Rhodoligotrophos defluvii: one gene and its partners. Each later gene encodes a partner of the first gene's protein in a complex. Links are inferred from orthologs where the notes say so. Each region holds a gene or a part of one and is shown on either strand. Other genes may lie near its edges. The genes, in order: accD, accB and E4P09_RS22205.

Region 1 (10,044 bases):
CGATCTCCGCCATGCTCGCCGCGAGCACCCGGCCTGCCGATTCGTTGTGGCCGCCGTCGAGCCACAGCTCCGCACCGGCCGGCAGCAGCGCATTGAGGGGCCCGGCATCGAGGCGCTCGAGACGGGCGGGCCAGTAGGCGCTCTGCAGGCCCCTGGCGATCTCGGCCTCGCCGACCCCCGGCATGTCGAGCGCGCGCAGGGTGGCGATGGCAAGACCGGCATTGTCGATCTGAAAGCGGCCATTGAGGCGCGGCAGCGGCAGGTCGAGCAGCCCCTGCATGTCCTCATAGACCAGCCGGCCATGCTGCTCGAAGGCCTGCCATTCCTGGCCGGCCACGATGAGCGGGGCGCCGAGCCGGCTGGCGACGTGCTCGATGGCGGCCAGCGCCTCCTCGCCCTGCACGCCGAGAATGCAGGGACGGCCCCGCTTGATGATGCCGGCCTTCTCGGTGGCGATCTCGGTGAGCGTGTCGCCCAGGAATTGCTGGTGGTCATAATCCACCATGGTGATCACGCTGGCCAGCGGATCGACCACGTTGGTGGCATCCAGCCGGCCGCCGAGGCCGACCTCCAGGATGAGATAGTCAGCAGGGTTGCGCGAGAAGGCGAGGAAGGCCGCGGCGGTGGTGATCTCGAAAAAGGTGATCGGCTCCCCGCCGTTGCGCTGTTCGCATTCCTCCAGCAGAGCCGAGAGCGCGGCATCGCTGATGAACTCGCCGCCGCCCGGGGCACCCAGCCTTATGCGCTCGTGAAAGTGGACGAGATGCGGCGAGGTGTAGACGTGCACGCTCTTGCCAGCCGCTTCCAGCATGGCGCGCAGGAACGCCACCACGGAGCCCTTGCCGTTGGTGCCGGCCACATGGATGACCGGCGGCAGCCGGCGCTCCGGGTGATCGAGCGCGGCGAGGATGCGCCACATCCGATCCAGCGACAGGTCGATGATCTTCGGGTGAAGCGCGGTCAGTCGTGTCAGGATGGCGTCGCTGAGCGACATTGGCCGATCTCCTGGCGGGCAGAGCCCGAATCAGTGGGTGGATTCCGTGGCAGTTTCGCCTTGCGCGTGGACAGGCGCATCGATGAGAGCGACGGATTTTGCATCGTCCGGCGCAGGCACCAGCAGCGGCTCGGGCACCTTCATCAACATGCGCACGAGCCGGCTGAGCGTGGCGCGCAGCTCGTGCCGGTGCACGACCATGTCGACCATGCCATGCTCCAGCAGATATTCCGAGCGCTGGAAGCCCTCGGGCAGCTTTTCCCGGATGGTCTGCTCGATGACGCGCGGCCCGGCAAAGCCGATCAGCGCTCCCGGCTCGGCGATATGGATGTCGCCCAGCATGGCGTAGGACGCGGTGACGCCGCCGGTGGTCGGGTTGGTGAGCACCACGATGTAAGGCAGGCCGGCGTCGCGCAGCATTTCCACCGCCACCGTGGTGCGCGGCATCTGCATGAGCGAGAGGATGCCCTCCTGCATGCGCGCGCCGCCTGACGCAACGAACAGGAGGAAGGGGGCCTTGCGCGCAACAGCCGCCTGCATGGCCGCGATGATGCTCTCGCCGGCGGCCATGCCGAGCGAGCCGCCCATGAACTCGAAATCCTGCACGGCGGCCACCACCTCGACGCCGTCCAGCTTGCCGGCGCCTGCCAATACCGCATCGTCGCGCCCGGTCTTCTGGCGCGCCTCCTTGAGCCGGTCCACATATTTGCGCTGGTCGCGGAACCTCAGCGGATCGGAGGCAACCTTCGGGCTGTCGATCTGCTGGTATTCTCCATCATCGAACACACTCTTCAGGCGCGTCGCCGGCGGCATGCGCATGTGGTAATCGCTGCCGGGAATGACGAACTGGTTCGCCTCCAGGTCGCGGTAAAACACCATCTGGCCGGTCTCGGGGCATTTCACCCAGAGGTTCTCCGGCACCTCCCGGCGGGACAGGATGTTGCTGATCTTCGGCCGGACGAAATTCTTGATCCAGTTCACGAAATTGTCCTCTCCAGGCGCCGGTAAGCAAATGGCTCCGTGTTCCCTTCGGTGCAAGGGAAAATGCAGGAACGTGGTTTGCCGCTTGCTATTCCGCCGCCGCGGCGCGGGCGCCGCGTACCCCTTGCGCCAACGACCTGACCAGCCCGTGCACCTCGCCCACTGTACGCGCGCTGGCCACACTGCCGTCAAGACTTGCACGGATGGCCTCGACCAGGGCCGAGCCGACCACCACCGCGTCGGCATGGGCGGCGATGGCCGCGGCCTGTGCGGCCGTCTTGACGCCGAACCCGACCGCGATGGGAAGCCGCGTGTGTGCGCGGATGCGCTCGAGCGCCTGCCGTATGGAGGCCGCCTCCGCGGCACGGGTGCCGGTGATGCCGGTGATCGAGACGTAGTAGACAAAACCGCTGGTGTTGTTCAGAACCGCCGGAAGCCGCTTCTCGTCTGTCGTCGGCGTGGCCAGCCTGATGAAATTGAGGCCGGCCTGCAGCGCGGGAAGGCAGAGCTCGCCATCCTCCTCCGGCGGCAGATCCACCACGATCAGCCCGTCGACGCCGGCGGTGCGGGCATCGGTCAGGAACCGCTCCACGCCATAGCTATAGATGGGGTTGTAATATCCCATCAGCACCAGCGGCGTCGCATTGTCGCTGACGCGGAATTCCCGGACAAGGTCCAGCGTCTTTTTGAGCGTCTGGCCGGCGGCCAAGGCACGCAGGGACGAGGCTTGGATCGCCGGCCCATCGGCCATGGGATCGGTGAAAGGCATGCCCAGCTCGATCACATCAGCCCCGGCGGCCGGAAGTCCCTTCAGAATGGCGAGCGAGGTGCCATGATCAGGGTCGCCAGCGGTGATGAAGGTCACCAGGGCCGCGCGGCCCTCCGCGGCCAGCGCGGCAAAGCGATCGTCGATGCGCGTGCGGTGATGGGCGGTCATCGGCTCACATCTCCACGCCGAGATGGTCGGCCACGGCGAATACGTCCTTGTCGCCGCGGCCGCTGAAATTGGCGATGATGATCCGGTCACTGCCCATGGTGGGCGCGAGCTTCTCCACATAGGCCAGGGCGTGCGCGCTCTCGAGGGCGGGAATAATGCCCTCGAGCCGGGTGACGCTCTGGAACGCGGCGAGGGCCTCCCGGTCCGTAATGGGGACATACTTGACCCGGCCGACATCATTGAGCCAGGAATGCTCCGGCCCGATGCCGGGATAGTCGAGCCCGGCCGAGATGGAGTGGGCCTCCTTGATCTGCCCGTCCTCGTCCTGCAGCAGATAGGTGCGGTTGCCGTGGAGCACGCCCGGCCGGCCGCCGCTGATGGAGGCCGCATGCTCATCGGTGCCCAGACCGCGGCCGGCGGCCTCCACGCCATAGATGGCGACGTCGCGCTCGTCGAGGAAGGGATAGAACAGGCCGATGGCATTGGAGCCGCCACCGACCGCCGCCACCAACGCATCAGGCAGCCGCCCTTCCGCCTCCAGGATCTGCGCCCGCGCCTCCTCGCCGATGATGGCCTGGAAATCGCGCACCATGGCCGGGTAGGGATGCGGCCCCGCGGCGGTGCCGATGATGTAGAAGGTGTCTTCCACATTCGAGACCCAGTCGCGCAGGGCTTCGTTCATGGCATCCTTGAGGGTGCGCGAGCCGGAGGTTACCGGGCGGACCTCGGCGCCGAGCAGCTTCATGCGGAACACGTTGGGCTTCTGACGGGCGACGTCGGTCTCGCCCATATAGATGACGCAGGGCAGGCCGAAGCGGGCGCAGACGGTCGCGACCGCGACGCCATGCTGGCCAGCGCCCGTCTCCGCGATGATCCGCGTCTTGCCCATGCGGCGGGCAAGCAGCACCTGGCCCAGGCAATTGTTGATCTTGTGGGAGCCGGTGTGATTGAGCTCCTCGCGCTTGAAGTAGATCTTGGCGCCGCCGAGATGCTCCGTCATCCGCTCGGCGAAATAGAGCGGGCTCGGGCGCCCCGAATAGGTCTTGTGCAGCCCGTCAAGCTCCGCATGGAAGGCCGGGTCGACCTTGGCCGCGTTGTAGGCCTGCTCCAGCGACAGGATCAGCGGCATCAAGGTTTCCGCGACGAAACGGCCGCCATGGTTGCCGAAGTGACCGCGCTCGTCGGGCCCGGAGCGGAACGTGTTGGCGATGGGGGCGGTCTTGTTCATTCGAAAATCGCGCTGACTTCGTGCCGATATGATGGGATCACGCAGGTTTCTTAGCCCGCAGCCTTCGCTGCCTCAATGAAATTCCTGATCAGGGCCGCATCCTTGCGGCCGGGCGCGGTTTCGACGCCGGAGGAGACATCCACGATGGGCGCGCCGGTCAAGCGGATCGCCTCGCCCACATTGTCCGCATCGAGGCCGCCGGAGAGCACGAACGGCCCCTCCGGCTTGGCGGCCGCGAGGAGCGACCAGTCGAAGGCAATGCCGTTGCCGCCGGGCAGCGCGGCCGCTGTCCGCGGCGGCGCCGCATCGAACAGGACCATCTCAGCGGCACCACGATAGCTCCGCGCTTCCGCCGCAGCATCGGCGCCGCTCACGCGCACCGCCTTGATCACCGGCACGCCGAAGCGCTCGGCGATCTCGGCCACACGTTCCGGGCTTTCGGCTCCGTGCGCCTGGATGAAGTCGGGGGAGACCGCCGCGCCGATCGCTGCGATTGCGGCGTCATCCGCATCGACCGTGAGCACCACCTTGCGCGCGCGCCTGCCGACGAGCGCCGCGAGGCTGGCGGCCTGCGCGATCGTCACGTTGCGGGGACTGCGCGCATAGAAGACGAAGCCGACCATGTCGGCACCCGCTTCCAGGGCGGCCTGCAAAGTGGCGGGCTCGCTGATGCCGCAGATCTTGACCCTTACGCTCAAACGGCTGCCTCATGCGCCAAATCGACTTCGGCCTTGATCGTCCGCACCGCCGCCAACGGATCGGAAGCGGCGGTGATCGGCCGGCCGACTACCAGAATATGGGCGCCGGCCTTGATCGCGTCACCCGGTGTGGCAATCCGCTTCTGATCGCCGGTGGCGGCATCGCCCGGCCGGATGCCGGGCACGACCGTCATGAAGTGCCTGCCGAAGCCCGCGCGCATGGCGGCCACCTCCGCCGGGCCGCACACCACGCCGTCAAGACCGCAACCGGCGGCGATGGCGGCAAGCTGCAGGGCATGATGGGCCGCGTCGGCCCCCTCGCTCATGTCGAAGCCGAGCGTTGCAAGGTCGATGGCATCGAGACTGGTGAGAACGGTGACGGCGACGAGCTTGGGGCGATCGGGGGACGGCACCGCGTGGACCGCCTCGCGGGCGGCGGTCAGCATGGCCGCCCCGCCCAAGGCATGGACATTGACGATCGCGGGGAGGATGGGCAGGCGCATCAGCGATCGGAGACCACCGGCCACCGTGTTGGGAATGTCGTGCAGCTTGAGATCGAGAAACACCGGAATGCCACATTCGGCGACGCGCTGATAACCAGCCGCGCCGTGGGCATAGAAGAATTCGAGGCCCAGCTTGACGAAGCCCACAGCGCCCGCGAGCGCGCGGGCCAAGCCGACGGCCCGGTCGAGATCAGGTGTATCCAAGGCGACGCAGATCGGGTTCGGATAAGGGCTCATGGCGCTCGCGACGTCTTATTTGCCTGGAGCGGGCTTATAGCAGAGGCCAGCCCGAAAAGGCACAAAATCTGGCCTGAGATGAACCGCCAGGGGCCGCCACGCCCGGTGATCTAGCCGCCGCACCCGCACCAGAGCAGATGCTTGGCCTTGCCTTGCTTGAGGCTAACCAGCTCCCAGCCGTCACCAAAGTCGAACGCGCTGTAATTCACGATCTCGAAGATGCCATCGCCGTCCAGGTCGACCACGGCCACGACCTCGTTGTCCAAGAGCGCCGGCAGAATTTCGGATTGCTGGTCCTCCGGCGGCACGACGTCAGAATGGATCGGGATGACCTCGTCGCCCTTCACGACGAGCAGCACGGAATAATCGCCGGGGCCGGCACCCTCTTCGCCCAGGTGGGCCGCATTGACGATCAGCTCGTCGCGCTTGTCGCCGTCCAGATCGACGGAGATGACTTGCTTGAACTTGAGCTCGGGCTTTGCAAGGCCGGCCGCCTCGAGGTGATCGCCGAGCACGCGGCGGGCGCGGCCGTCCGGCTTCTCCAGGCTGATGCTCGCCGGCAGCAAGGCTTTGGCTTCGCTCTCGCTCCCCGACAGGGCGACGGCGAAGGCGCCGGGCTGGCCCTCCGCCAGCGCGAGCTCGACCATGTAGCTTGCCTCGCAATCGCCCGTCTCGGTGAGCGCCGGCATGCCGATGGCGGTTACCTGCTGCAGCAGGCCCGTGAGATTGGCGAGCACATAGGGCTGGTTGAACGAAGCCTGCCGTGCGACCTGCTCGGCCGACAGGAAGCTTCCGGCCTGGGCGCCGCCCAAAAAGCAGGTCTCGCCTTCCGGCGTGACACCCACCACGGCGCGCACGGCCGCTTGGGCCGGCGCGGTGCTTGCTGCAATCCCGATCAGCACCAGGGCTCCAGCCAGTGCCTTGCGCATGGCGCTCACAGGGTCATACAGGGTGGAGCGGTGCGGGCACCTGCGTGGTGCGCGGCACAGGCGGCGTCTGCTGCTGTGTCTGAGCACGGCTGAGATCCCGCTCCGATTCCAGCCTGCGCACCTCCTGGCGGCGCAGGCGCGCTTCCCGGCGCCACTTCCCCTGGCTGATCCAGGCGGATGTGCCGCCGATCAGCATACCCAGGATGATGGTGGCGACAAGAAGGGCGTAGAGGGGCATCTCAACGGAAAACCACGGCCGTTCCATCTCGAAGGGGTCGAGGGAGAACACCACCGGCCGCCGGTTGGCGACGGCCACGACAATGACGAAGAGAGCGACGGGGATGCCCAAGATCCATGAGAGGATGCGCTTCAAGCCAGCACTCCATTGCGGCGTATGTGACAGCGGGCGACCAGGAGGGCCGGCCATCCGCGCCACCGGCAAATCAGCTCGGTAGCATATCAGAACGGAGGCGGACAGACAGCATCATCCGCCCCATGCGCTCTACCGGAGGCGCCCGTGCGAATGCCCCAGCGCGGGTGGATCATGCTCACATCTTGCCCGGGCGGCGCAGCAGATAGGCATCCATGATCCAGCCGTGGCGGGCACGCGCCTCGGCCCTCACCTGTTCGATGCGACCGGCCACCGCATCGAGCGGGCCGGCGATGAGAAGCTCCTTGTCGGTGCCGAGATAGGCGCCCCAATAGATCAGAAGATCATCGCCCACACAGCGTTTGAAGGCACATTCCCCATCCAGCATCACGAACACGTTGTCGATCGGGCGAACCTGGCCCTCCGCCAGCTGCCTGCCGGTGGTGATGCGGATGCTCTCGCCGATGCGGTTCATGGGAATCCGGTGCCGCGCCACCAGCACCTGCAGGCTGCTGATGCCCGGGATCATCTCGTAGGTGAAGGCGACGTTGCCGCGCGCCGCCACCTGATCGAGGATGCGCAGCGTGCTGTCATAGAGCGACGGCTCGCCCCAGCTGAGAAAGGCGCCGCACCCGTCCTCGTCCAGCTCGTCGCGAATCAGCGCCTCGTAGATCACCGCGCGCTGCCCGTGCCACGCCCGCACACCCGCATGGTAATCCGCCGCTGCCTTGTCGCGCACCGGGTCGGCCACCTCAACCGTGCGGTACTGCCGGCCGCGGATAAAGCGCCGGCAGATCTCGGTGCGCAGCCGCAGCAGGTCCGCCTTGGCCGGCCCCTTGTCCATGGCGAAGAACACATCGACCCTGTTCAAGGCCTCGATCGCCTGAACCGTCACGTGCTCGGGATCGCCCGCGCCGATGCCGATGACATAGACCTTGCGCACGCGCCGCCTCAGACGAGGAATGGGTTCGTCGCCCGTTCCCGGCCGATGGTGCTTGTGGGCCCGTGCCCGCAGATGAAGGCATAGTCGTCGGGCAACGGCATGAGCTGATCGCGGATGGACCGGAGCAGAGTGTCATGGTTGCCGCCCGGCAGGTCGGTGCGGCCGATGGAGCCGGCAAACAGCACATCGCCCACAATGGCCAGCCGATTTTCAGCATTGACGAAAACGACGCTGCCCGGCGAATGGCCGGGGCAATGAAGAACATCGAAGCTCTGATTTCCGATCTGCAGGACATCGCCGTCCTTGAGCCAGCGGTCGGGCACCACATTGCGGGCGTCCATCATGCCATAGCCGCGCCCGGTCTGCTCCAGGGCCTGCAGCAGAAACAGATCCGCCTCGTGCGGACCCTCGATGTCGACGCCCAGGGCCTCCTTCAACTCGGCAGCCCCGCCGGCGTGGTCGATATGGCCGTGGGTCAGCACGATCTTCTCGACAGCCATACCAGTCTGGGCAATCGCCTGCCGCACCCGGTCGAGATCGCCTCCCGGATCAATCACCGCGCCGCGATTGGTTTGCGCGCACCACAAGAGGGTGCAGTTCTGTTGGAACAAGGTGACCGGCACGATGGCGGCGCGAAGGGTGGGTTCTGACATGAATTGGAGCCTGCTTAGGGGGTGATCGGCGAAATCCGTTCTATCTGCGGCGGCTGTCCTTGAGGCGCAGGGCATCGGCAACGAGCTTCTCGCGAACCGAGGGCGGCTGGGCACACAAGGCTTCCATGAGGTCGCTGACCGTGGCACGGAGCCCGTGCAGCTGGTCGAGCAGGCCGAGGATCACGTCGATGCCCTCGGCATTCACCCCAAGCTCGTGCTGCAGGTCGCGGATCAGGGCGGCGCGGGCCACGTCGAGCTCGGAGTAGCGGGGCTGGCCATCCTGCTCGACGGGAATGATCCAGCCCGCCTCGACCCAGCGGTGCAGCTGCTGGTTCTCCACTCTGACACGCATCTTGAACTCGGTGATGGTGAGCATCTAGACCTCCATCCCTCGCCGCGGGTCCTGAGCCGAGCTGCCGGCCCACGTGTTCATGAACGCTTCGAGCTCCGGATCCGGCGCATCGGGCAGCACCACCTTGAGCGTTATATAGAGATCGCCGGCCGCCCCGTTCCGTCCGGGCACGCCCTTGCCCTTCAAACGCATGACCTTGCCGGTATTCGACCATTTGGGCAGCGTGAGGTCCACCGCTCCGGACGGGGTCGGTGCCCGCACCTTGCCACCCAGCACCGCCTCCTTGAGGGTGACCGGCAGCTCCATGCGAATATCATCGCCATCACGGGTGAACACGGGGTGCGGCCGCACGGAGATCTCGACCAGGGCATCGCCCGCCTTGCCCTGGCCTATGCCCGGCTGCCCCTTGCCGGCGAGCCGCAGCACCTGCCCGTCGCGGGTGCCGGGGGGAATGGTGACGTCTATGGTCGAGCCATCGGGCATGGCCAAGCGCTTCTTGCCGCCGAGCACCGCCTCCAGGAACTCCACCTCAAGCCGATATTGCACGTCACGTCCCCGCATGTTCATCGTCCGGGCGCCTGCACCGGCCGCACCGCGCTGAGAGAAAAACGCGGAGAGAATGTCGTCCATGTCGGTGAAATCGGCATAGGCGCCACTGCTGGCATAGGCGTTGTCCGGTCCCCCCGCATAGTCGCGATAATACCGGCGCTGGTAATGCTGCGCCTGCTCGTTGCCGCTGGCATCGATCTCGCCGCGATCATAGCGCGCCCGCTTCTCCGGGTCGCTCAGCAGATCATAGGCGACGGAGATTTCCTTGAACCGCTTTTCTGCCTCCGCATCGCCCGGATTGAGGTCGGGGTGGTGCTTCTTGGCCAGCGCCCGATAGGCTTTCTGAATGTCCTTGTCCGAGGCATCGCGGGCTACCCCGAGGATCTTGTAGGGATCCGCAGCGGTCATCGGTCTTCCTTCAGTTGCGGTTGCTCATCCCGTCAGCATCAATGCAGGCTTTGCGGCCGCTTCGCAAGCCGACCGGTCGCCTCTTACGGCACATCGCCCAAAAGCCGCGCTTCGAGCTCGGCGGCGAGGCGCACCAGCGCCGGCCCGATCTCTTCGCGCAGCGCCCGGCCCGAGAGCAGCTCGCTGACGCCGCCGCAGGTGATGGCCACCACCGGGGAACCGTCGGCCGGACGGAACGGCACCCCGGCGGCGTTCACATAAC
Region 2 (10,164 bases), on another replicon or contig:
CTCATCATCTGTCGCCGCATCGCAACGGCAACGTCCCCTGCGGGGAATGGCCGGCCGCTGCTCGGCTGGCTTGTGGCCGCCGGCGCGCTGCTTGGTCTGGTCTGGTCGCTGCTGCTGATAATCCTGCCCGGAGCAAATCACGACCTCCAGTTTTCCGTGGTAGGGATTGTTCTTCTTGCCGCCGCAGGCCTCGCCATGTCTGTCTTGCGCTGCGGGCTCTCGGGACGCGCCGAATTGCAGCAGGCGCCCCCCGCGCAAGATGAAGATGTAATCTCCCCAGCCGTGCTCGCGCGCGCCACGCGGTATGCCCTGCGCGATCAGGCCCGCGCGCGGGATATCGCGGTCAATGTCGCACTGGAACCCGGCCTGCCCCTGCTTGCTGGCGAGCGCGCCAGCCTGCAGCGTCTGTGGACGGTCCTTGCGGCCCGTGGTCTCGCCGGCTGCCCCGATGGAGGGCAGATCACCATGAGATGCGGCCTCAACAATCTTGGAGGTATTAGACTTACGGTTGCGAGCGACGGTGGTCATTTGCCCGAAAGCAGCAGGCTCGCAGCGGCTGGAACCCTGGCGGGCCGCCACCAGGCGTCGCTCTCTGCCGCAACGGCTGTCGGGGGCGGAACCATCCTGACCGTCGATTTTCCACCCTGGCAGACGGTCGATCCGACGCCGGTCGAACGCCGGCCGCTGGTGCCGCCGACCACAGGCCAGCGGCTGCTGATGGCCGTGACCCAATGAGCAGCCCCAGAGCATTTCGAGCGAAGTGGATACCGGTTCGCATAAAGAAAATGCGACCAAGCAAGAACTTGAGACACGGTTTCGCGGTTCGGAAAAGCGGAACGCTCTACGGCTTCGGCCCGCTCACCCCGGCTTCCGCGAAAGTGGCCATGCCGCGATGGATCTGCGCGGCGGATTTCAGCACGCCCGCCGCAAGCGCCGCACCCGTAGCCTCGCCCAGCCGCATGTCGAGATCGAGCAGCGGCTGCTTGCCCAGGCGCTCCAGCAGCCGTCCGTGGGCAGGCTCGGCGGAGCGGTGCCCGGCAACGCAATGGTCAAGCGCATCCGGCGCGATGGCATGCAGCACTGCGGCGGCGGCACAGCACACGAAACCATCGAGCACCACCGGCACCTGCCGCATGCGCGCGCCGATGATCGCACCGCATATGGCCGCGAATTCGCGCCCGCCCAGGCGCGTCAATATGGCCAAGGGATCGCCTGACGCCTCCGCGTGCAGCGCAACCGCCCGGCCGACCACCTCGGCCTTGCGGCGGATCCCCGCCTGATCGAGCCCGGTGCCGGGCCCCACCCAGTCCATGGGCTCGCCGCCGAACAAGGCCAGGCACAGGGCCGAGGCAATGGTGGTGTTGCCGATGCCCATCTCGCCGAGGCACAGCAGGTCGAGCTGGGCCGCCACTGCCTCGAAGCCATAGACGAGGGTCGCCGCGCATTCCTGCTCGCTCATGGCCGCTGTTTCGGTGATATCGCCGGTCGGCACCTCCAGCCCGAGCTCGAACACCTGCAGGCCGAGGCCCAGGCTCTCGCAGATCTGATTGATGGCGGCGCCGCCGTTCCGGAAATTGCTGACCATCTGAGCGGTCACCGACTGTGGATAAGGCGCAACCCCTTGCGCCACAACGCCGTGATTGCCGGCATAGACCACGACCATCGCCTGGCGTATGGAAGGCGGGTGCTGACCTTGCCAGGCCGCAAGCCAGGCGGCGAGGTCCTCCAGCCGGCCGAGCGAGCCGGGCGGCTTTGTGAGCGCCTTCTGCCGGGCGCGTGCCGCCTCAGCCGCTGCCTGGTCCGGTCCGGGCAGGTTGCGGACCAGGTCGCGAAGCTCGTCGAGGGGGCTGAGGTTGAGCGAATCTGTCATGAAAAAGCCGTCCGACGGTGATGATTGGGCGCGCTTTCGACAGCGCCATGGCTCACCGCTATAGCCGCTGCCGTGGCAGCTTGAAAGCTTGAGCCTTGCAGGATGGATGAAAAATGCCGCGCAGTGATGGCCGCAGCCCCTGGTTTGACCTGTCCCTCTGGATCGAAGACAGCCGCCTGGCGCTCGGCCTGCTGACGCGCCTGCCGGTGCGCGGCGCCGACTTCAGGGATGGAACGTTCACCCGTGCCATGCGCGCCTTTCCGGTCGCGGGCATAGTGGTTGGCCTCATCACCGGGCTCGCCTTTGCCATCGCCGTGGAGCTTGGGCTTTCGCCGTTTCTGGCCGCCACGGTGGCGGTTGCCGGCAGTTTGCTGCTGACCGGCTGCTTTCACGAGGATGGGCTGGCCGATACGGCCGACGGGCTCGGCGGCGGCGCAACACGGGATGCCAAGCTGACCATCATGCGCGATTCGCGCCTGGGCACTTATGGCGCCTGCGCGGTGGTTCTGGCGCTTGCCCTCAGGGTTGGCGCCATCGTGCAAATCTCCGATTTCGGCGGCTGGGCCAACGTGATCGTCGTGCTGGCGGCTGCCGGCGCCTGGTCGCGGGCCCTGCTGGTGCGGCTGTTGGGCACGACGCCACCGGCCCGCACGGATGGGTTCTCCGCTGCGGCCGGCATGCCCGAACGTCGCACCACCCGCCAAGCACTGGTCTTGGGCGGGGTCGTCGCGGGATTTCTCGCCTTCTGGAGCTTTGGTCTGTTCGCGGCCGGCGCGGCCCTGCTCCTGTCCTATGCCGTGTTCCTTCTTGTCCGTCGGCTTGCGAATGCGCAGATTGGTGGCCAGACTGGTGACATTGCCGGGGCGGTGCAGCAGGCTGGCGAGATCATTTTCCTGCTTGCCATTGCCGCGAGCCTGCCGTGACAGGATGACGTGGACCATGGACGAGACCATCATCGAGACCCCATGCGTGAAGGTGTGCGTGCTCGATCTCGAGACCGGCCTGTGTATCGGCTGTGGCCGCAGCCGCGATGAGATCGGCGGGTGGCTCGCCTTGTCGCGGGATGAGCGGCGGGCGGTGATGGCCGAATTGCCGGCGCGGCTCGTGTCCATGGCCGCGGAGCGCCGGCGCAAGGGCGGCGCAAGAGCCCGGCGGGCCTTGTTGCAGGCGGAGGCCGATCGCCCATGATCGGCTGGCTCGGCATAGGCATTCTCGCGCTGGCCGCCATCATCCTCATCCTGGTGGATGACCCTGGCGGCGCCATTGGCATCACCGATGCGGATTTCGCGCGCCTCGCCTCGGCTGCAGCCCTGCTGCTGGTCATCGGCCTGCCGCTCTTGTGGTCCTATCGCGGCAGAATCAACGTGGCGGCCCAGCACATCGCCACATGGCTGTTCATCGCGCTGGTCTTGCTCATCGCCTATACCTACCGTTTCGAGCTTTCGGCCATTGGCCAGCGCCTCGCGGGCGAGCTGGTGCCGGGCTTGCCGGCGACCCGGACCGTCTCGGTTGGCGGCGCGGACCAGCAGATCGTCACGATCCGGGCCGACGCCAGCGGCCATTTCAACCTGCATGCGGAGATCAACGGCCATCCCCTCGCCATGCTGCTCGACACGGGCGCGACGACCGTCACCCTCTCCTATGAAGACGCGCAGAGGGTCGGCATCAATCCGGCCGATCTCTATTTCAATGTACCGGTGGATACGGCCAACGGCCGGTCGCGCGCCGCTGAAGTGCGGCTGCAGTCGGTATCGGTGGGCGGGATCTCGGTGCCGGGCCTGCGCGCGCTGGTGACCCAGCCCGGCGCCATGCGCGGCAGCCTGCTCGGCATGAATTTCCTGCGCAGCCTCGGCGCCTTCGAGTTTCGCGGAAGCGAACTGGTGCTGCGCCCATGATGTTATTGGCTCCAGTCAAACGCACCGAAGGAGTATCCCATGGCCGTCACGCCGAGGCAGGATCTGGTTCCCAATACCCGCGAATATGAGGAGCTGCCGCTGGTCAAGCCGACCGGCTTCCGGGAATATGACGCGCGCTGGCTGTTCGGCCCCGAGATCAACCTGCTCGGCATCCGCTGCCTGGGGCTCGCCCTGGGCACCTTCCTCGCCGAGCGCGGGGTAAAGCCGGAGATCGTGGTCGGCCACGACTACCGCTCCTATTCCTCGTCCATCAAGCACGCGCTGATCACCGGCCTGCTCGGCTCGGGCTGCACCGTGCACGACATCGGCCTCGCCATGACGCCCATGGCCTATTTCGCCCAGTTCGCGCTCGACGTGCCCGCGGTGGCCATGGTCACCGCCAGCCACAACGACAATGGCTGGACGGGGGTGAAGATGGGCATGGACCGGCCGGTCACCTTCGGGCCCGACGAGATGGCGGCGCTCAAGGACATCGTGATGAACGGCCGCTGGCGCGAGCGGCCCGGGGGCGAGCTGAAGCTGATCCGGGATCTGCAGCAGCGCTATATCGAAGACCTCACCAACCGGCCGAAGCTCAAGCGCCGGCTGAAGGTGGTGGCCGCCTGCGGCAACGGCACGGCCGGCGCCTTCGCCCCGGAAGTCCTGAGCCGCATCGGCTGCGAGGTGGTGCCGCTCGATTGCGACCTCGACTACACCTTCCCCAATTACAACCCGAATCCCGAAGACCTGAAGATGCTGCACGCCATCGCCGACAAGGTGCGCGAGAGCCAGGCCGATATCGGCCTGGGCTTCGATGGCGATGGCGACCGTTGCGGGGTCATCGACAACGAGGGCGAGGAGATCTTCGCCGATAAGGTCGGGGTCATGCTCGCCCGCGACCTTTCGGCGCTGCATCCGGGCGCGACCTTCGTGGTCGATGTGAAGTCGACCGGCCTGTTCCTCACCGACCCCGTGCTCAAGCAGAACGGCGTCAAGGCCGACTACTGGAAGACCGGGCATTCCCACATCAAGCGCCGCAACCGCGATATCAAGGCCCTGGCTGGGTTCGAGAAGTCGGGCCACTACTTCTTCAACGCGCCCGTGGGCCGCGGCTATGACGACGGGCTGGTCTCGGCCATCGCCATCTGCGACATGCTCGACCGCAACCCGGACAAATCCATGGCGGATCTGAAGAACGCGCTGCCTCGCACGTGGGGCTCGCCCACCATGTCGCCCCACTGCGCCGACGAGGTGAAGTACGACATCGTCGACAAGGTGGTGCGGCACTACCAGAAGCTCGCGGCCAATGGCGAGCGGGTGGCCGGCCAGCCGATCCGCGAGCTTGTGACGGTGAACGGCGTGCGCGTCACCCTGGCGGACGGCACCTGGGGCCTGGTGCGCGCGTCATCCAACAAGCCCGAGCTGGTGGTGGTGTGCGAAAGCCCGGCCTCGGAAGAAATGATGAAGGCCATGTTCAAGAATATCGACATGCATCTGTCGAGCTATCCCGAGGTGGGAGAATACAATCAGAAGATCGCCTGAACGGTCCACGCTCGAGCGCGGCAAGATGCGCCGCTCTCGATCCGCATGCTTCCTTCGGTGGGGCTTTGCGACTATAACACCGCCAAATTTGCGGTATCAGAGGTAGATTGTAGCGCATGCGCAGAGATAAGGCCGTCATCGATCACACCATGATTCGCGATCTCGCCGATCTCCTCAACGAGACGGGCCTTCTGGAAATCGAGATCGAGCAGGACGGCATGCGGCTGCGCGTCTCTCGCGCCGGGCAGGCGGTCAACCATGTGGTGGCAGCCCCGGTGGCCGTGCCGGTTTCGGCGGCTTCCGGCGGCCTGGCCGAGGCTGCCGCTTCCGCGGCCACCGCCGCCGATCCCGCCAAGCACCCGGGCGCGGTCAAGTCGCCCATGGTCGGCACCGCCTATCGCGCGCCGGCACCGGGCGCCCAGCCCTTCGTGCAGGTGGGCCAGCAGGTGGCCGCAGGCGAGACGGTGCTGATCGTCGAGGCCATGAAGACCATGAACCACATTCCGGCCCCTCATGCCGGCAAGGTCACGGCGATCCTCGTCGAAGACGGCGCCCCGGTCGAATACGGCGAGCCGCTGATGATTATCGAATGACGGAAGATCGGGGCACTCCATGTTCGACAAGGTCCTGATCGCCAATCGCGGCGAAATCGCCCTGCGCATCATGCGCGCCTGCCGCGAGCTCGGCATCAAGACGGTGGCGGTGCATTCGACGGCGGACGAGAACGCCATGCATGTGCGCCTGGCGGATGAGAGCGTGTGCATCGGACCACCGCCCGCCCGCGACAGCTATCTCAACATCCCCTCTTTGCTCGCCGCTTGCGAGATCACCGGGGCCGACGCGGTGCACCCGGGCTATGGCTTCCTTGCGGAGAATGCCCGCTTTGCCGAGATCCTGGCCGACCACAACATCATCTTCATCGGCCCGAGCCCTGAGCACATCCGCACCATGGGCGACAAGATCGAGGCCAAGCGCACGGCCGTGCGCTTGGGGCTGCCGGTTGTGCCGGGGTCCGACGGCGCCGTCCGCTCCATGGACGAAGCCCGGCGCGCAGCCCAGGAGATCGGCTTTCCCGTGCTGATCAAGGCGGCCGCGGGTGGTGGCGGGCGCGGCATGAAGGTCGCCCGCAGCGAGACGGAGCTCGAGCAGGCCCTGCAGACGGCGCAGAGCGAGGCCAAGGCCGCCTTCGGCGATGATGCGGTCTATCTCGAAAAGTACCTGGACAAGCCGCGCCACATCGAGATTCAGGTGCTTGGCGACGGCCAAGGTAGTGCCGTCCACCTCGGCGAGCGCGACTGCTCCCTCCAGCGGCGGCACCAGAAGCTGTGGGAAGAGGCGCTGTCGCCGGCGCTCAATGCCAACCAGCGGGATGAGATCGGCACGAAAGTGGCCAAGGCCATAGCCGATCTCGGCTATTCCGGGGCCGGCACTGTCGAGTTCCTCTATGAGGACGGCGCCTTCTATTTCATCGAGATGAACACGCGCCTGCAGGTCGAGCATCCCGTCACGGAATCGATCACCGGCATCGACATCGTGCAGGAGCAGATCCGCATCGCGGCCGGCGCCCGGCTCGGGGTCTCGCAGAAGGAGATCAGCTTTTCCGGACACGCCATCGAATGCCGCATCAACGCGGAAAACCCGCTCACCTTCGTGCCCTCCCCCGGGCGGATCGAGTCGGTCCACGTGCCAGGCGGCCTCGGCGTGCGCGTCGACAGCGCCGTCTATGCCGGATATTCGGTGCCCCCCTACTACGACAGCCTGATCGCCAAGCTGATCGTCTCGGGCAAGACGCGCAACGAATGCCTCATGCGCCTCAGGCGGGCGCTGAGCGAATATGTCATCGAAGGCGTCGAGACGACCATCCCGCTGTTCATTGATCTGCTCCAGGAGGATGGCATAATCGACGGCAACTACGATATTCATTGGCTGGAGAAATATCTCGAGCGCCGCAAGCGCCAAATGTCGGCGTAGATGTAAGCGTCAAGGGTACCGTCGGGCGAAGGGCATCGGTCATGAGCACCATCACTCCTCAGATCCTGCTCAAGGCCTATGCGGCTGGCATCTTTCCCATGGCCGAGAGCGCGGAGGACAGCGCGCTCTATTGGATCGACCCGGAGCGGCGTGGCATCATCCCGCTGGATGCGTTCCATGTGCCGCGCCGGCTCAAGCGCACCATCCGCCAGCGGGTCTTCGAGGTGCGCATAGATACGGATTTCCCCGCCGTGATCGGCGCCTGTGCCGAACCGAAGCCGAGCCGCCGCTCCACCTGGATCAACGATCGGATCCGCGCCCTTTACGGGCAGCTGTTCCAGCTCGGCGTCTGTCATACGGTGGAATGCTGGCAGGACGGCGCCTTGGTCGGCGGCCTCTATGGGGTGCGGGTCGGCGCCGCCTTCTTCGGCGAAAGCATGTTCTCGCGCGCGCGGGATGCGAGCAAGGTGGCGCTGGTTCATCTGGTGGCGCGCCTCAATGCGGGTGGCTTCGCTCTGCTCGACACCCAGTTCGTGACCAGCCACCTCACGCGGTTCGGCGCATGCGAGATCAGCCGCGACGAATATCGGGGAATGCTGGACGAGGCGCTGTGCATGGAAGGTGATTTCCACGCCTTCCGCGAGGATGGCGATCCAGAGGCCGTGCTGGCGCTCGCCATGCCGCTCATGCCGAGCGACGAGCACGTTTAGGCGCTCGTCCCTCCATGTCCCCTCCTCCACCCATCGAGCGGCGCAGCGCCGTCTACAACTGGCCGGTGCTCACCGCGCTGCTTTCAACCGATGCAGCGATTGCCGCCTGGGCGGAGCGGCGCGGCAGCCTCGCTGTCTTCGCCTATGAATTCGTGCGCTTTGGCGCCAAGCAGGCCTGGGCCTGCCTGTTCGGCGGCATCATGCTGGCCCTGATGATCGGGACCGCCCTGTTCTACCCCCACGAGGCGGCGCTGCCTCGCTACGACTTTCTCACTCTGGCCGCCATCACCGTACAGGTCGCGCTCATCGCTACACGCATGGAAACCCTGGATGAGGCCAAGGTCATCCTGCTCTATCACGTCGTAGGCACGGTGATGGAGCTGTTCAAGACCGCCCAGGGCTCATGGATCTATCCGGACCCCGCTTACCTGCGCATCGGCGGCGTCCCCCTGTTCACCGGCTTCATGTATGCCTGTGTCGGCAGTTACATCGCCCGCGCCTGGCGGCTGTTCGACTTCCGCTTCACCGCGCATCCGCCGCTATGGGCCACATTGGCACTCGCCACAGCCATTTATGTCAACTTCTTCGCCCATCATTTCATAACCGACATGCGGCTGGCGCTGTTCGCCATCACCGCCGTGCTGTTCGGCCGCTGCTGGATCTATTTCAAGATCCACCGCCATTACCGGCGGATGCCGCTGCTTCTGGGTTTCGCTCTGGTGGCCTTGTTCATCTGGTTTGCCGAGAACCTCGGCACGCTGACGCGCACCTGGATCTATCCGAGCCAGGCGGACGGATGGAGCATGGTGGCACCGGCCAAGCTCGGCTCCTGGTTCCTGCTGATGATCATTTCCTATGTGCTGGTGAGCCTGGTCAATCCGCCACAGCCATTTCGGCGCGAGCGCCCGGTGCTTGCCCCGCAGCCTGCTCCGGCCGACGGGTGAGTGCCAGCGCGTCTTCGATCACCCCGAGGCCTGCGCCGGGCTTGTGCGCAGTCTCGCTCAGGTGCCGGCGCCAGGCGCGCGCGCCGGGCACGCCGTTGAACAGGCCGAGAATGTGCCGGGTCATGGCCTTGAGCGGTGTGCCCTTCGCCAGCTGCTGCGAAACATAGGGCAGAAAGCGCTCGATCACGTCCTCCCGTGAGAGAGTGGGCGCTGCCGTGCCGAAGATGCGTCGGTCGACCTCGGCCAGCATATAGGGGTTCTGGTAGGTGGCACGGCCGACCATCACCCCGTCCACATGGGCGAGTTGGCTCACCGCCTCGTCCAGGCTCTGTACCCCGCCATTGATGCAGATGGTGAGGTCCGGCCGGGCCTGCTTCAGCCGGTGCACGCGGCCGTAGTTCAGCGGCGGGATCTCGCGGTTCTCCTTGGGGCTCAGGCCCTCGAGCCAAGCCTTGCGTGCATGCACGATGAAATGCCGGCAGCCGGTCCGGGCGACAGCGCCGACGAAGCGGTCGAGCGCCTCGTCTTCGTCCTGGTCATCGATGCCGATGCGGCACTTCACCGTGACCGGCACGGATACGGCCGCTTGCATGGCCGCGATGCAGTCCGCGACCAGCTCCGGCTCGGCCATCAGGCACGCGCCGAACCGGCCGGACTGCACCCGGTCCGACGGGCAGCCCACATTGAGGTTGACCTCGTCATAGCCGAACTCGGCGCCGATGCGGGCCGCTTCGGCCAGCAGGGCGGGATCGGAGCCGCCGAGCTGCAGGGCGACCGGATGCTCCGCTGGATCGAAGCCGAGCAACCGGTCGCGATGCCCATGAATCACCGCCTGGGCGGTGACCATTTCGGTATAGAGCAGAGCGCGCGCCGAGATCAGCCGCAGGAAATAGCGGCAGTGCCGGTCGGTCCACTCCATCATGGGTGCGACGGCAAACCGCCAGGGGCGGATATCCGTCGATCCTGGCGCATTTCTGCGGAAACAGACCTGGTCAGCGCTGCTCATTTCGATCCATTCTCCGTGCCATTTGCTCCCGTTTCTGATGCGCAGTACGACACATGTTGTACCGGGCGGGAGAAATGTCGTACACACGGGAACCGTCATTGAGCGGCCCCGCCGCGACGGCTCGCCAGCTTACCTTGCACAAATCACCATTAAGCGCGAGGGTATCGTCACCGCGAACGCCGAACCTTTGACCGTCGCCCTCTCGCCCAGGTCTGGATAAGGAAGC
Region 3 (10,148 bases), on another replicon or contig:
CGCGCCCGGGCGAAAAGCGGCGGCCGCGCGAGGGCCAACGCACTGAGCACCCCTTCGCCCTGATCATAGGGGAAGGGAATGCCGAGCCGATCGCACAAGGGGGGCTCGAGGAAGGTCAGCCCTTGCCAGCATTTGGCGCAGAGGCTGCGCGGGGTCGCTGTCCGCGCCTTGCAGCACAGGCATTGGGGCGGCAGGACGAGGTCGAGCGCCAGCCTTGCGGCCGTCCCGAACTCAGCGCTCCATCGTGCCGCGTGGTCCATGTGCCCTTCTCGCGCTGGCTATTTGGCCGCCGCCCCTGAGCAAAGAGCAAGAGGTTCCCGCCGCCGGCCCACGAAATCCACAACCATTCTTACGCAAAGCTGGCGCATTCGATCGTCATCGCCATATTTGTAGCCATGGCAGCCGATCGCAGCTCCCCCGCAAGCCTGACACCTGTGGTGTTCGACCGCGCGCTGGTCCGCGCCCGTCGCACCGCGGCGCTCGCCCGCAGCGGCGGCGCGGCGGATTTTCTCAGCGCCGCCGTCATCCCGGAGCTTGCAGACAGGCTGAGCCTGATCACCCGCCGGTTCTCTGCAAGCGTCGTGCTCGCCGCTGGCGCGCGGCAGTTCGCCACCGCGCTGGGCATGCCGGAGCGGATCGGTCTGCCTCTGGCAGCTGACGTGACGGATCATCCCGGCGCCGATCTGGTCTGCGACGAGGAGGCCCTGCCCTTCGCGCAAGGAAGTCTCGACTGCATCATCAGCGGCTTGACCCTGCATTGGGTGAATGATCTGCCCGGCGCCCTCATTCAAATGCGGCGGGCCTTGCGTCCGGACGGCTTGCTTCTGGCTGCCATGTTCGGCGGGGATACGCTGAGCGAGTTGCGTACATCGCTGCTGCTGGCGGAGGCACAGAGTTCGTCCGGGGCATCGCCGCGCGTATCGCCCTTCCTCGATATCCGCGACGCCGGCGCCCTGCTGCAGCGGGCCGGCTTCGCCCTGCCGGTGGTTGATGCAGACCGGCTGACGGTTCGCTATGCGGACCCGCTCACCCTCATGCGGGACCTCAAGGCGATGGGAGCCGGCAATGCGCTCGTCTCCCGCAGCAGGCGACCGCTGCGACGTTCGGTGCTGATGGATGCCTGCGAAGCTTATGTCCAGCAGTTCTCCGATCCGGATGGGCGTGTCCGGGCGACATTCCAGATCATCTATCTGATCGGCTGGGCGCCCCATGAGAACCAGCAGAAACCGTTGCGACCTGGCAGTGCCAAGGCGAGGCTGGCGGATGCGCTGAACACGGTGGAGCACAAGCTTCCGCGGTGGTCAGAGCGCATCGCGCAAGTGCGGGATCAGCGGCAAGTCGGCGGGCGGCATCGGATAATTCCGCAGATTGAGGGGCTTGACCCAAGCAAATTCCTGGCCTTCGCGCGCAGTCACGGCGCCGGACCAGCGGCGGCAGACATAAAGCGGCATCAGCAGGTGGAAATGCTCGTAAGTGTGGCTGGCGAAGGTTAGCGGCGCCAGACAGGCGGCCGTCACGTCGATGCTGAGCTCCTCCTTCAGCTCGCGGATCAGTGCTCGCTCCGGCGTCTCGCCGGCTTCGACCTTGCCGCCGGGAAACTCCCAAAGGCCGGCCATGACCTTGCCTTCCGGGCGCTTGGCGATGAGCACGCGGCCATCGGCATCGACCAAGGCGCAGGCGGCGACGAGCACCATCTTCATTTGCTCACGATCTCGCGGTTTTGGAATTCAGCTGCGGTAATCGGCGTTGATGTCGATATAGCCGTGGGTGAGATCGCAGGTCCACACAGTGGCGCGCCCCCGCCCCACCCCGACATCCACCGCGATATCGATTTCGCGGCCCTTCATATGCGGCACGATCTGCTCTTCCCGGTAGGCGGGATCCCGCTGGCCATGGGCGGCGACGAGTACGCCACCGATCTCGATCCGCAGATTATCGCGCGAGACGGCCTCACCCGATTTGCCCACCGCCATCACGATGCGGCCCCAGTTGGCGTCCTCACCGGCAATGGCCGTCTTGACCAGGGGCGAATTGCCGATCGCCAGGCCGATGCGGCGGGCGGCCAAATCGGAATCGGCGCCGGTCACCGTGATGGTCACCAGCTTCTGTGCGCCCTCGCCGTCGCGCACCACCAGCAGCGCCAGCTCGCGGGTTACCTCATCGAGCGCCCGGCGGAAATCGGCGAGCAACTGCTCGTCCGCGCGGGCGGGTAAGGCATTGCCGGCTTGGCCGGTGGCAAACAGCAGCACGGTGTCGCTGGTCGAGGTATCGCTATCGACGGTGATGCAGTTGAAGCTCCTGTCCGCGCTTGCCGAGAGCAGCTCCTGCAGCACCGGTTGCGGGATGGCCGCGTCGGTGAAGATGAAGCCCAGCATGGTGGCCATGTCCGGGGCGATCATGCCGGAGCCCTTGACGATGCCGTTGATGGTCACCGTGGCGCCGCCGACATTGGCGGTAGCGGTCGCCGCCTTTGGAAAGGTATCGGTGGTCATGATGGCCCGGGCCGCCTCTTCCCAGGCATCCGCCGAGACCCTCAAGGCAAGGCCGGCGTCGAGGGCCCGGACGATCGGCTCGGTGGGCAGCGGCTCGCCAATGACACCAGTGGAGGCGAGGTAAACGGTGTCTACAGGGCACCGGACAGCCCTGGCCAGAGCCTCGGCGCTCACCCTCACGGCTTCGTCGCCGAGCCGGCCGGTAAAGGCGTTGGCGTTGCCCGAATTGACCAAGAGCGCACGGGCGCGACCATGGTCTAGCTGCCGCCGGCACCAGTCCACCGGCGCCGAGGCCGTTTTCGACCGGGTGAGCGCGCCCGCTGCCACCGTGCCTTCGTCCATCACCGCCAGCATCAAATCGGTGCGGCCGCTATAGCGGATGCCGGCCGCGGCGGCGGCGAAGCGGACCCCCTGGACCGGAGGCAAAGCGGGAAAGCCGGCTGGCGCGAGAGGCGAGACGGGGTGCTTGGCAGCCATCAGTCAGATCCAAGGCTTGATGTGTCGTCAGCAACAGAAGCGGGCGGCCAGCCCGAGGGCCGCGCCGCCGCGTCATAATAGCCGCGCCCGGGGCCTCGTCTACTGTCCTTGCGCGGCCGGCTTGGTGCCGCCCTCACCCGAGACGGTAGGCATCTGGCCGTTGCGCATCTGCTCCATCTGCGATTGCAGGCGTTGCAGGTCTGGGTCGACCATCTCGACATCGGCGCTCTTGCGGAGCTCAGCCACCTTCTCCTGCACCTTCTGGCGGAGCACGATCATGCGCAGGCCGTTCTTCACCTTGTCAAAAGGCTCGGCGCCGCCCACCTTGCGCTCCTCGACCTTGATGATGTGCCAGCCATAGTTGGTCTGCACGGGCTGAGACACCTGGCCAGGCTGAAGGGCGAAGGCGGCCTTTGAGAATTCGGGCACCATCTCGTCGGCGCTGAAGAAGCCGAGATCGCCACCGTACTGAGCCGAGCCGTCCTTGCTGATCTGCTTGGCGAGGTCGGCGAAATTGGCGCCAGCCTCGATCTTGGCGAGGGCGTCCCTGGCCTGCTCTTCGGTGTCGACCAGGATGTGGCGCGCATGCACACGCTCGACACTGTTCACCTTGGCGGCTTCCTGGTCGTAGAGCTTGCGGACATCCTCCTCGTTGACGGTGGGCTGGATCTTCTCGTGGAAATAGGCGTCGCGCAGCGCCTTGGCCTGGTAGAAGGCAAGCCGCTTCTTATACTCGTTGGTCTCGGCGATCGCTTCCTTGACGGCCTCCTGTGCCATCAGATGCCGCTCGACAAGATACTCGACCACGAAGGCATAGCGAAGCTGCGGGGGCACCTCAGCCAACTGCGGCAGGTCATCCGCCGCGAGTTTCACCTCCGAAGCCTTGATCTCATAGCCGTTGACCTTCGCCACCACCGGGTCATCCGGCGCCGCCTGCTGTGCCTGCGCCACGGGCGCTTGCGCCAACGGCGCGATCGCCGCGGCGATCGCAACGGCTGCGGCTGTGCACAGCCCGTATCTCAACGTCATAGTATCTCCCAACCTCTTACCGCCACGCCTCCGCGCGGGTTCTTCAGCTTCGTCTCTTGGTCCAATATTTCGGCGAGATTGTGCCGACGGGCGCCTGGGTTGTTCTTTCCTGTTGAGCCCCATCGGCGCCACAATGGCGGGAAAGCCGCCTCCTGGCAAGCGGCCAAGATGGGGCAAACCCAAGCGGCCCGCGATTGAAAGCGGCTATTGGGGCGACTATTTGAGGGAGCGATGCGGCGTTCTGCCGTCATTATGCCCGATCACGTTTTTACGAGGCGGGTGCGAGCGTGGCTGGAACCCCCGGCCGAGCGCGACACATCGCAAATTGCGCTCACCCCTTCCCTCGATTAGAAGACGCGGGAAATAATGTTGCCAAGGCGTGGCAATGCCGCCGATGCGATTGCCCCTTAAGGACTTTGCTCATGGTCTCGTTCTCAGCGCTCACCGCAAAGATCTTCGGTCAGTCGAATACGCGGCGGCTGAAGCGCTATTCCGAAAAGGTCGCGGCGATCAATGCGCTCGAGCCGGAGATGGAGAAGCTCAGCGACGACGAGCTGAAAGCGCAAACCGATAAGTTCAAGGCGCAACTCGCGGCTGGCAAGACCCTGGATGACCTGCTGATTCCCGCTTTCGCCACAGTGCGCGAGGCGGCCAAGCGCACGCTCGGCCAGCGCCATTTCGACGTGCAGCTGATCGGCGGGATGGTCCAGCACGAGGGCAAGATTTCCGAGATGCGCACCGGCGAGGGCAAGACGCTGGTGTCGACTGCCCCGGGCTACCTCAACGCCCTGACCGGCAAGGGCGTGCATGTGGTGACGGTGAACGATTACCTTGCCCAGCGCGACGCGGAGTGGATGGGCCGCATCTACAAGTTCCTGGGGCTGACGGTCGGCTGCATCGTCCACGGGCTCGATGACCAGCAGCGCCGCGAGGCCTATGCCTGCGACATCACCTATGGCACCAACAACGAGCTCGGGTTCGACTATCTCCGCGACAACATGAAGTTCGACCTGCAGGACATGGTGCAACGCGGGCATGAGTTCGCCATCGTGGACGAGGTGGACTCGATCCTCATCGACGAGGCGCGGACGCCACTCATCATCTCAGGTCCGCTCGAAGATAAGTCCGAACTCTACCTCACCATCGACGAGTTCATCCCGCGCCTCGCGCCGGAGCACTACGAGGTGGATGAGAAGCAGCGGACAGTCACCCTGACGGAAGAAGGCAACCAGCTGCTCGAGACGATGCTGCAGGAAGCGGGGCTGCTGGAGGGCGAATCGCTTTACGACGTAGAGAACGTTTCCGTCGTGCACCACGTCAACCAGGCGCTAAAGGCGCACAAACTGTTCCAGCGCGATCGGGACTATATCGTGAAGGACGGCCAGGTGATCATCATCGACGAGTTCACCGGCCGCATGATGCCCGGGCGCCGCTATTCCGACGGGCTGCACCAGGCGCTCGAAGCGAAGGAGCGGGTGGCGATCCAGCCCGAGAACCAGACGCTCGCCTCGATCACATTCCAGAACTACTTCCGGCTCTACAAGAAGCTGGCCGGCATGACTGGCACGGCCATGACCGAGGCCAACGAGTTCCTGGATATCTACAAGCTGGAAGTGGTGGAGATACCTACCAACAAACCGGTCCAGCGGCTCGACGAAGACGACGAGGTCTACCGTACCGCTCGCGAGAAGTATCAGGCGATCATCGAGCTGGTGAAGGATTGCCGCAAGCGCGGCCAACCGCTGCTGGTGGGCACGGCGTCCATAGAGAAATCCGAGATCCTGTCCGCTATGCTGCGGGAGCACAAGATCCCGCACAGCGTGCTCAATGCGCGCTATCACGAACAGGAGGCGCAGATCATCGCTCAGGCCGGCGTGCCGGGCGCGGTCACCATCGCCACCAATATGGCGGGCCGCGGCACCGACATTCAGCTTGGCGGCAATGCCGAGATGCGCATCAAAACGGAGCTTGCGGACGTCACCGACGAGGAGGAGTACAAGCGGCGCGCCGATGCGATTCTCGCCGAGGTGGAGGAGCGCAAGGCCCAGGCGATCGCAGCGGGCGGCCTCTTCGTGGTTGGTACGGAGCGCCATGAGAGCCGGCGCATCGACAACCAGCTGCGCGGCCGCTCCGGCCGGCAGGGCGACCCCGGCCGCTCCCGGTTCTTCCTGTCGCTCGAAGACGACCTGATGCGCATCTTCGGGTCGGAGCGCATGGATACCATGCTGCAACGGCTCGGGATCCAGGAGGGCGAGGCGATCGTGCATCCCTGGATCAACAAAGCGCTGGAGAAGGCGCAGCAGAAGGTCGAGGCGCGGAACTTCGATGCTCGCAAGAACGTGCTCAAGTTCGACGATGTCATGAACGACCAGCGCAAGGTGATTTTCGAGCAGCGCATCGAGATCATGCGCGGCGAGGAGGTCTCGGAGACCATCGATGACATGCGCCACCAGGTGGTGCATGACCTAGTCGCGGAGCACATCCCCGAGCGGGCCTATGCGGAGCAATGGGACGCGGCCGGCCTGCACCAGAGGGTGCAGGAGGTTCTGAATTTCGACCTGCCGATCGAGGATTGGGCGCGGGAGGAGGGTATAGCGGACGAGGAGATCCGCGAGCGCATCCTCAAGGCGGTCGATGAGGCCTATGAAGCCAAGCGGCAACGCTTCACGCCGGAAATCATGCGGCAGATCGAGAAGGCGGTGCTGCTGCAGACGCTAGACCACCTGTGGCGCGAGCACCTGGTGATGCTCGAGCACCTGCGCCAGGCAGTGGGCTTGCGCGGCTATGCGCAGCGCGATCCGCTGAACGAGTACAAGACCGAGTCATTCACCCTGTTCGAGGGCATGCTGGCCAAGCTGCGCGAAGCGGTCACCGCCCAGATGATGCGGGTCGAGATCATGCAGGAGGCGCCGCCGCCGGAGTTGCTGCGGCACGATGCCCTGCCGCCGATGCAGGCGCATCATGCGGATCCATTCACGGGGGAAGACGAGTTGGCCCTGGCCATGGCGGAAGCGGAAGGCAGATTCGGGCGGCAGGCGGCGCGCTTTGGCGCAGCGTCTGCGGCAGCGGTCGACCCGAACAACCCCGCAACATGGGGGAAGGTGCAACGGAATGCGCCTTGCCCTTGCGGCTCAGGACGCAAGTACAAGCACTGCCACGGGGCGGTGCGGTAGCTGCGCAAAAGGCATCAGGAGCAGGCCCGTCACCACCCCTGGATCAGGCGGGGGGCATCAGGGCTTGCGCTGGCGGCACTAACGCGGAACACGTCGGGTACCGCGCTGTTGCTGTCGAAGAACACGTATTTCTTATCTTGCACGCCTACGATTGGCGGGCGCCGGTTCTTCTCGAAAAAGTCGTAGCCTTCCTTCAGGTTCTGCCAGAAGGCATACCATTCGTGGTCCTTGCGGAAGGCCATGTTCTCGTCGGTCATGCGGAAGGGAAAGGCGGCGATCGGGAAGTCTCGCTGCCCGGCGATGAAAGCCTCGCGCGCCAGCGCAAAGATTTCCTCGACCGCCTCGTCGGTCATGGCATAGCAACCAGCAGAGCGGCAGCCCCCATGAACCATGAGGGCCGAGCCGGTGCGGCCGTTCGCCTTATCGAAGGCGTTGGGGTAGCCGATGTTGAAGGAGAGGTGATAGGCGCTGCGCGGGTTCATCTGGGCCGGGGTCACCACATAGAAGCCCTCCGGCGCCTGCTTGTCGCCTTCCTTCAGCTTCGGCCCGAGGTCGCCAGACCAGTTGCAGACATTGTAGGTCTTGACATGGGTGTAGGTGCCGGACGCGTTGGCCATCCAGACCTCGAATTCCGATTCCTGCTTGAAGATGCGCACATAGAGAGGCGCTCCGGGCGCCACTCCCTTCGCGGCAAGCAGGGCCTTGGTCTCCTTCGACAGCGGCTTGAGCGCCTTGTCGGGCTCAGTGCTGAATTTGCAGGCCGCGAGAACAAGGCTCAGACAAGCGACAAGAAACAACCTCAAAACCATCGGGAACGTCACGGCTGATGAACCCTCTTCCCCCGGGAACGCAAGCCTGCACAAAACGCGTTGTCAAAGCCTTAACTATGTCGAAGACACTTGGCAATGTGATCGATGTTCACCTTGTCGCCAGGTCACAGGCTGCCCTCCTTGCCGTGAATTCGTCGCTACAGATTGCGGCCAATGGCCAGGAACTTTTCGCGGCGGGCATGGCGCAGTTCTTCGGGCGCCAGGTTTTGTAAACGGTCCAGGTGACTGGAAATCGCCTCGCCGACCGCGGTCATGATCTGTTCCGGTGCGCGATGGGCGCCACCCACCGGCTCGTGGATGATTTCGTCGATGACGCCGAGCCGCTTCAAGTCATCGGCGGTAATCTTCATGGCCGTTGCCGCATCTTTGGCGCGAGTGGAATCGCGCCAAAGGATGGAGGACGCGCCTTCGGGCGAAATCACGGAATAGATGGAATGCTCAAGCATGAGCACCACATTGGCCGTGGCCAGCGCCACGGCGCCACCAGAGCCGCCTTCGCCGATGATGATCGAGACCAGGGGCACACCGACGCGCAGGCAACATTCCGTCGACCGGGCGATGGCTTCGGCCTGGCCACGTTCCTCTGCGCCGATGCCAGGATAGGCGCCGGCGGTGTCGACAAAGGTGATGACGGGCAACTCGAACCGGTCGGCCAGCTCCATGAGCCGGACCGCCTTCCGGTACCCTTCTGGCCGGGCCATGCCGAAATTGTGCTTCAGGCGAGAGGCGGTATCGGCGCCTTTCTCCTGGCCGATGATCATCACCGGCATGCCCTTGAACCGGGCCGGTCCGCCGAGGATCGCCCTGTCCTCGGCGAATTTGCGGTCGCCAGCCAGGGGGGTGAAGTCGGTGAACAGAAAGCGGGTGTAGTCGAGGAAATGTGGCCGCTCGGGATGCCGCGCCACCTGCATCTTCTGCCAGGGCTGCAGAGACTCGTAGAGCTGGGCCAGACTGCGGGCGGTCTTCTGCTCGAGCTGCCGCACCTCCTCCTCGATCTGCATCGAGGAGCCGTTGGCGGCAGCGATCGCCTTGAGTTCGGCAATTTTGCCTTCGAGCTCGGCGATCGAGCTTTCGAAGTCGAGAAAAGTACGCATTCCCTGTCTTGCATCCCCTGGCGTGAATGGGCCCAAGCACATATAGGGCGCACTGGCCGGGGCGGACAGTGGCGAGGCGCGCGGAGGATGTCAACCGGCCAGCGGATGCTGAGCGAGCACTTGCTTCAGCCGCTCAGCCAGCACATGCGTGTAGATTTGGGTTGTCGAGATATCGGCGTGCCCCAGCATCTGCTGGACAGCACGGAGGTCGGCACCGCCCGCGAGCAGATGGCTGGCGAAGGCATGGCGCAGCACGTGAGGCGAGACCAAGTTCGGGTCGAGGCCGGCACGCGCCGCGAGCCCCTTCAGCTCCTGGGCGAAGTATTGGCGGGTGATGTGACCGCTCTCGCCATGCGAAGGGAATAGCCAGGGAGAGCTTTCCGTGCTTTCCGCACCCTCGGCCGCTACGACCCTATAGAGGTCGACCGCCTTACGAGCTGCCGTGCTCAGCGGCACCAGCCGCTCGCGGCCGCCCTTGCCGCGAATGGTGAGGAACCGTTCATCGGCCTTGGCTGTGAGAACGGTGAGCGAGACCAGTTCCGAGACCCGCAGACCGGTTGCGTACAGGAGCTCCAGGAGGCAATGCAAGCGGGCTGCGCGCAGGCGGTCACCCGGCAAGCGAGCATAGTCCACCTCCTGGCGCGCCAAGGCGAGCAGCTGGTCTACCTGCTGGACCGAGAGCACCTTTGGCAGAGCCCGCCTCGGACGTGGGCTTTCGAGCACCGCCGTGGGATCATCCGCCCGAATTCCTTCGGCATAGAGAAAGCGGTGGAATTGGCGGAGGGCGGAGAGCCGGCGAGCGGCCGTGGTCGCGGAGAGGCCGGCCGCTTCGAGCGCGCCGAGATAGGCGCGCAGATCATCGCTCCCGGCATCGGCAATGGTGCGCCGCCGCTCCACGAGGAACCCTCGGTAGTCGCCGAGGTCACGCGCATAGGCGTCCAGCGTGTTCTCCGCTGCACCCCGCTCGGCACTCAGCATCTCGAGAAAGCTCTCGATCAGCCGTCCGTCAGCGGAAAAGCCTGTCACTGGGCACCTGCTTCACCACGGTGCTCT

Evidence for each region.
Region 2: the proteins of accD (region 1) and accB are in contact, whole or in part, in a solved structure (PDB 8UXZ), measured with the Escherichia coli proteins. The link is inferred for Rhodoligotrophos defluvii from one-to-one orthologs.
Region 3: the proteins of accD (region 1) and E4P09_RS22205 are in contact, whole or in part, in a solved structure (PDB 8UXZ), measured with the Escherichia coli proteins. The link is inferred for Rhodoligotrophos defluvii from one-to-one orthologs.

What each region holds. Positions count from the first base shown.
Region 1 is NZ_SZZM01000004.1:64,192-74,235, reverse strand. The notes cover bases 1-2,827. They hold accD (acetyl-CoA carboxylase, carboxyltransferase subunit beta), read right to left. Parts: upstream 1,976-2,827; coding sequence 1,025-1,975; downstream 1-1,024. Other genes in these bases: trpA (tryptophan synthase subunit alpha), read right to left, coding at 2,064-2,827; E4P09_RS17470 (bifunctional folylpolyglutamate synthase/dihydrofolate synthase), read right to left, coding at 1-994. Also shown: more of trpA, read right to left, coding at 2,828-2,912; trpB (tryptophan synthase subunit beta), read right to left, coding at 2,917-4,140; E4P09_RS17450 (phosphoribosylanthranilate isomerase), read right to left, coding at 4,191-4,838; pyrF (orotidine-5'-phosphate decarboxylase), read right to left, coding at 4,835-5,578; E4P09_RS17440 (hypothetical protein), read right to left, coding at 5,689-6,507; E4P09_RS17435 (LapA family protein), read right to left, coding at 6,521-6,880; cobF (precorrin-6A synthase (deacetylating)), read right to left, coding at 7,056-7,820; E4P09_RS17425 (MBL fold metallo-hydrolase), read right to left, coding at 7,829-8,473; E4P09_RS17420 (chaperone modulator CbpM), read right to left, coding at 8,514-8,849; E4P09_RS17415 (DnaJ C-terminal domain-containing protein), read right to left, coding at 8,850-9,782; E4P09_RS17410 (IclR family transcriptional regulator), read right to left, coding at 9,866-10,044.
Region 2 is NZ_SZZM01000008.1:181,478-191,641, reverse strand. Bases 4,215-7,161 are described here. They hold accB (acetyl-CoA carboxylase biotin carboxyl carrier protein), read left to right. Parts: upstream 4,215-5,423; coding sequence 5,424-5,900; downstream 5,901-7,161. Other genes in these bases: accC (acetyl-CoA carboxylase biotin carboxylase subunit), read left to right, coding at 5,920-7,161; E4P09_RS24550 (phosphomannomutase/phosphoglucomutase), read left to right, coding at 4,215-5,307. In the rest of the region: E4P09_RS24575 (histidine kinase), read left to right, coding at 1-735; cobT (nicotinate-nucleotide--dimethylbenzimidazole phosphoribosyltransferase), read right to left, coding at 842-1,870; cobS (adenosylcobinamide-GDP ribazoletransferase), read left to right, coding at 1,984-2,793; E4P09_RS24560 (DUF1289 domain-containing protein), read left to right, coding at 2,810-3,058; E4P09_RS24555 (retropepsin-like aspartic protease family protein), read left to right, coding at 3,055-3,765; more of E4P09_RS24550, read left to right, coding at 3,805-4,214; more of accC, read left to right, coding at 7,162-7,278; aat (leucyl/phenylalanyl-tRNA--protein transferase), read left to right, coding at 7,320-7,988; E4P09_RS24530 (DUF817 domain-containing protein), read left to right, coding at 8,003-8,932; tRNA dihydrouridine(20/20a) synthase DusA, read right to left, coding at 8,862-9,938. UniProt on the Escherichia coli protein: This protein is a component of the acetyl coenzyme A carboxylase complex; first, biotin carboxylase catalyzes the carboxylation of the carrier protein and then the transcarboxylase transfers the carboxyl group to form malonyl-CoA.
Region 3 is NZ_SZZM01000006.1:238,580-248,727, forward strand. Bases 7,118-10,048 are described here. They hold E4P09_RS22205 (acetyl-CoA carboxylase carboxyltransferase subunit alpha), read right to left. Parts: upstream 9,096-10,048; coding sequence 8,139-9,095; downstream 7,118-8,138. Other genes in these bases: secA (preprotein translocase subunit SecA), read left to right, coding at 7,118-7,171; E4P09_RS22200 (L,D-transpeptidase family protein), read right to left, coding at 7,201-7,980; E4P09_RS22210 (site-specific tyrosine recombinase XerD), read right to left, coding at 9,186-10,048. Also shown: E4P09_RS22170 (ComF family protein), read right to left, coding at 1-260; 8-oxo-dGTP diphosphatase MutT, read right to left, coding at 1,302-1,700; bifunctional glutamate N-acetyltransferase/amino-acid acetyltransferase ArgJ, read right to left, coding at 1,728-2,969; E4P09_RS22190 (peptidylprolyl isomerase), read right to left, coding at 3,069-3,998; more of secA, read left to right, coding at 4,421-7,117; more of E4P09_RS22210, read right to left, coding at 10,049-10,121; E4P09_RS26290 (histidine kinase), read right to left, coding at 10,102-10,148. UniProt on the Escherichia coli protein: Component of the acetyl coenzyme A carboxylase (ACC) complex. First, biotin carboxylase catalyzes the carboxylation of biotin on its carrier protein (BCCP) and then the CO(2) group is transferred by the carboxyltransferase to acetyl-CoA to form malonyl-CoA.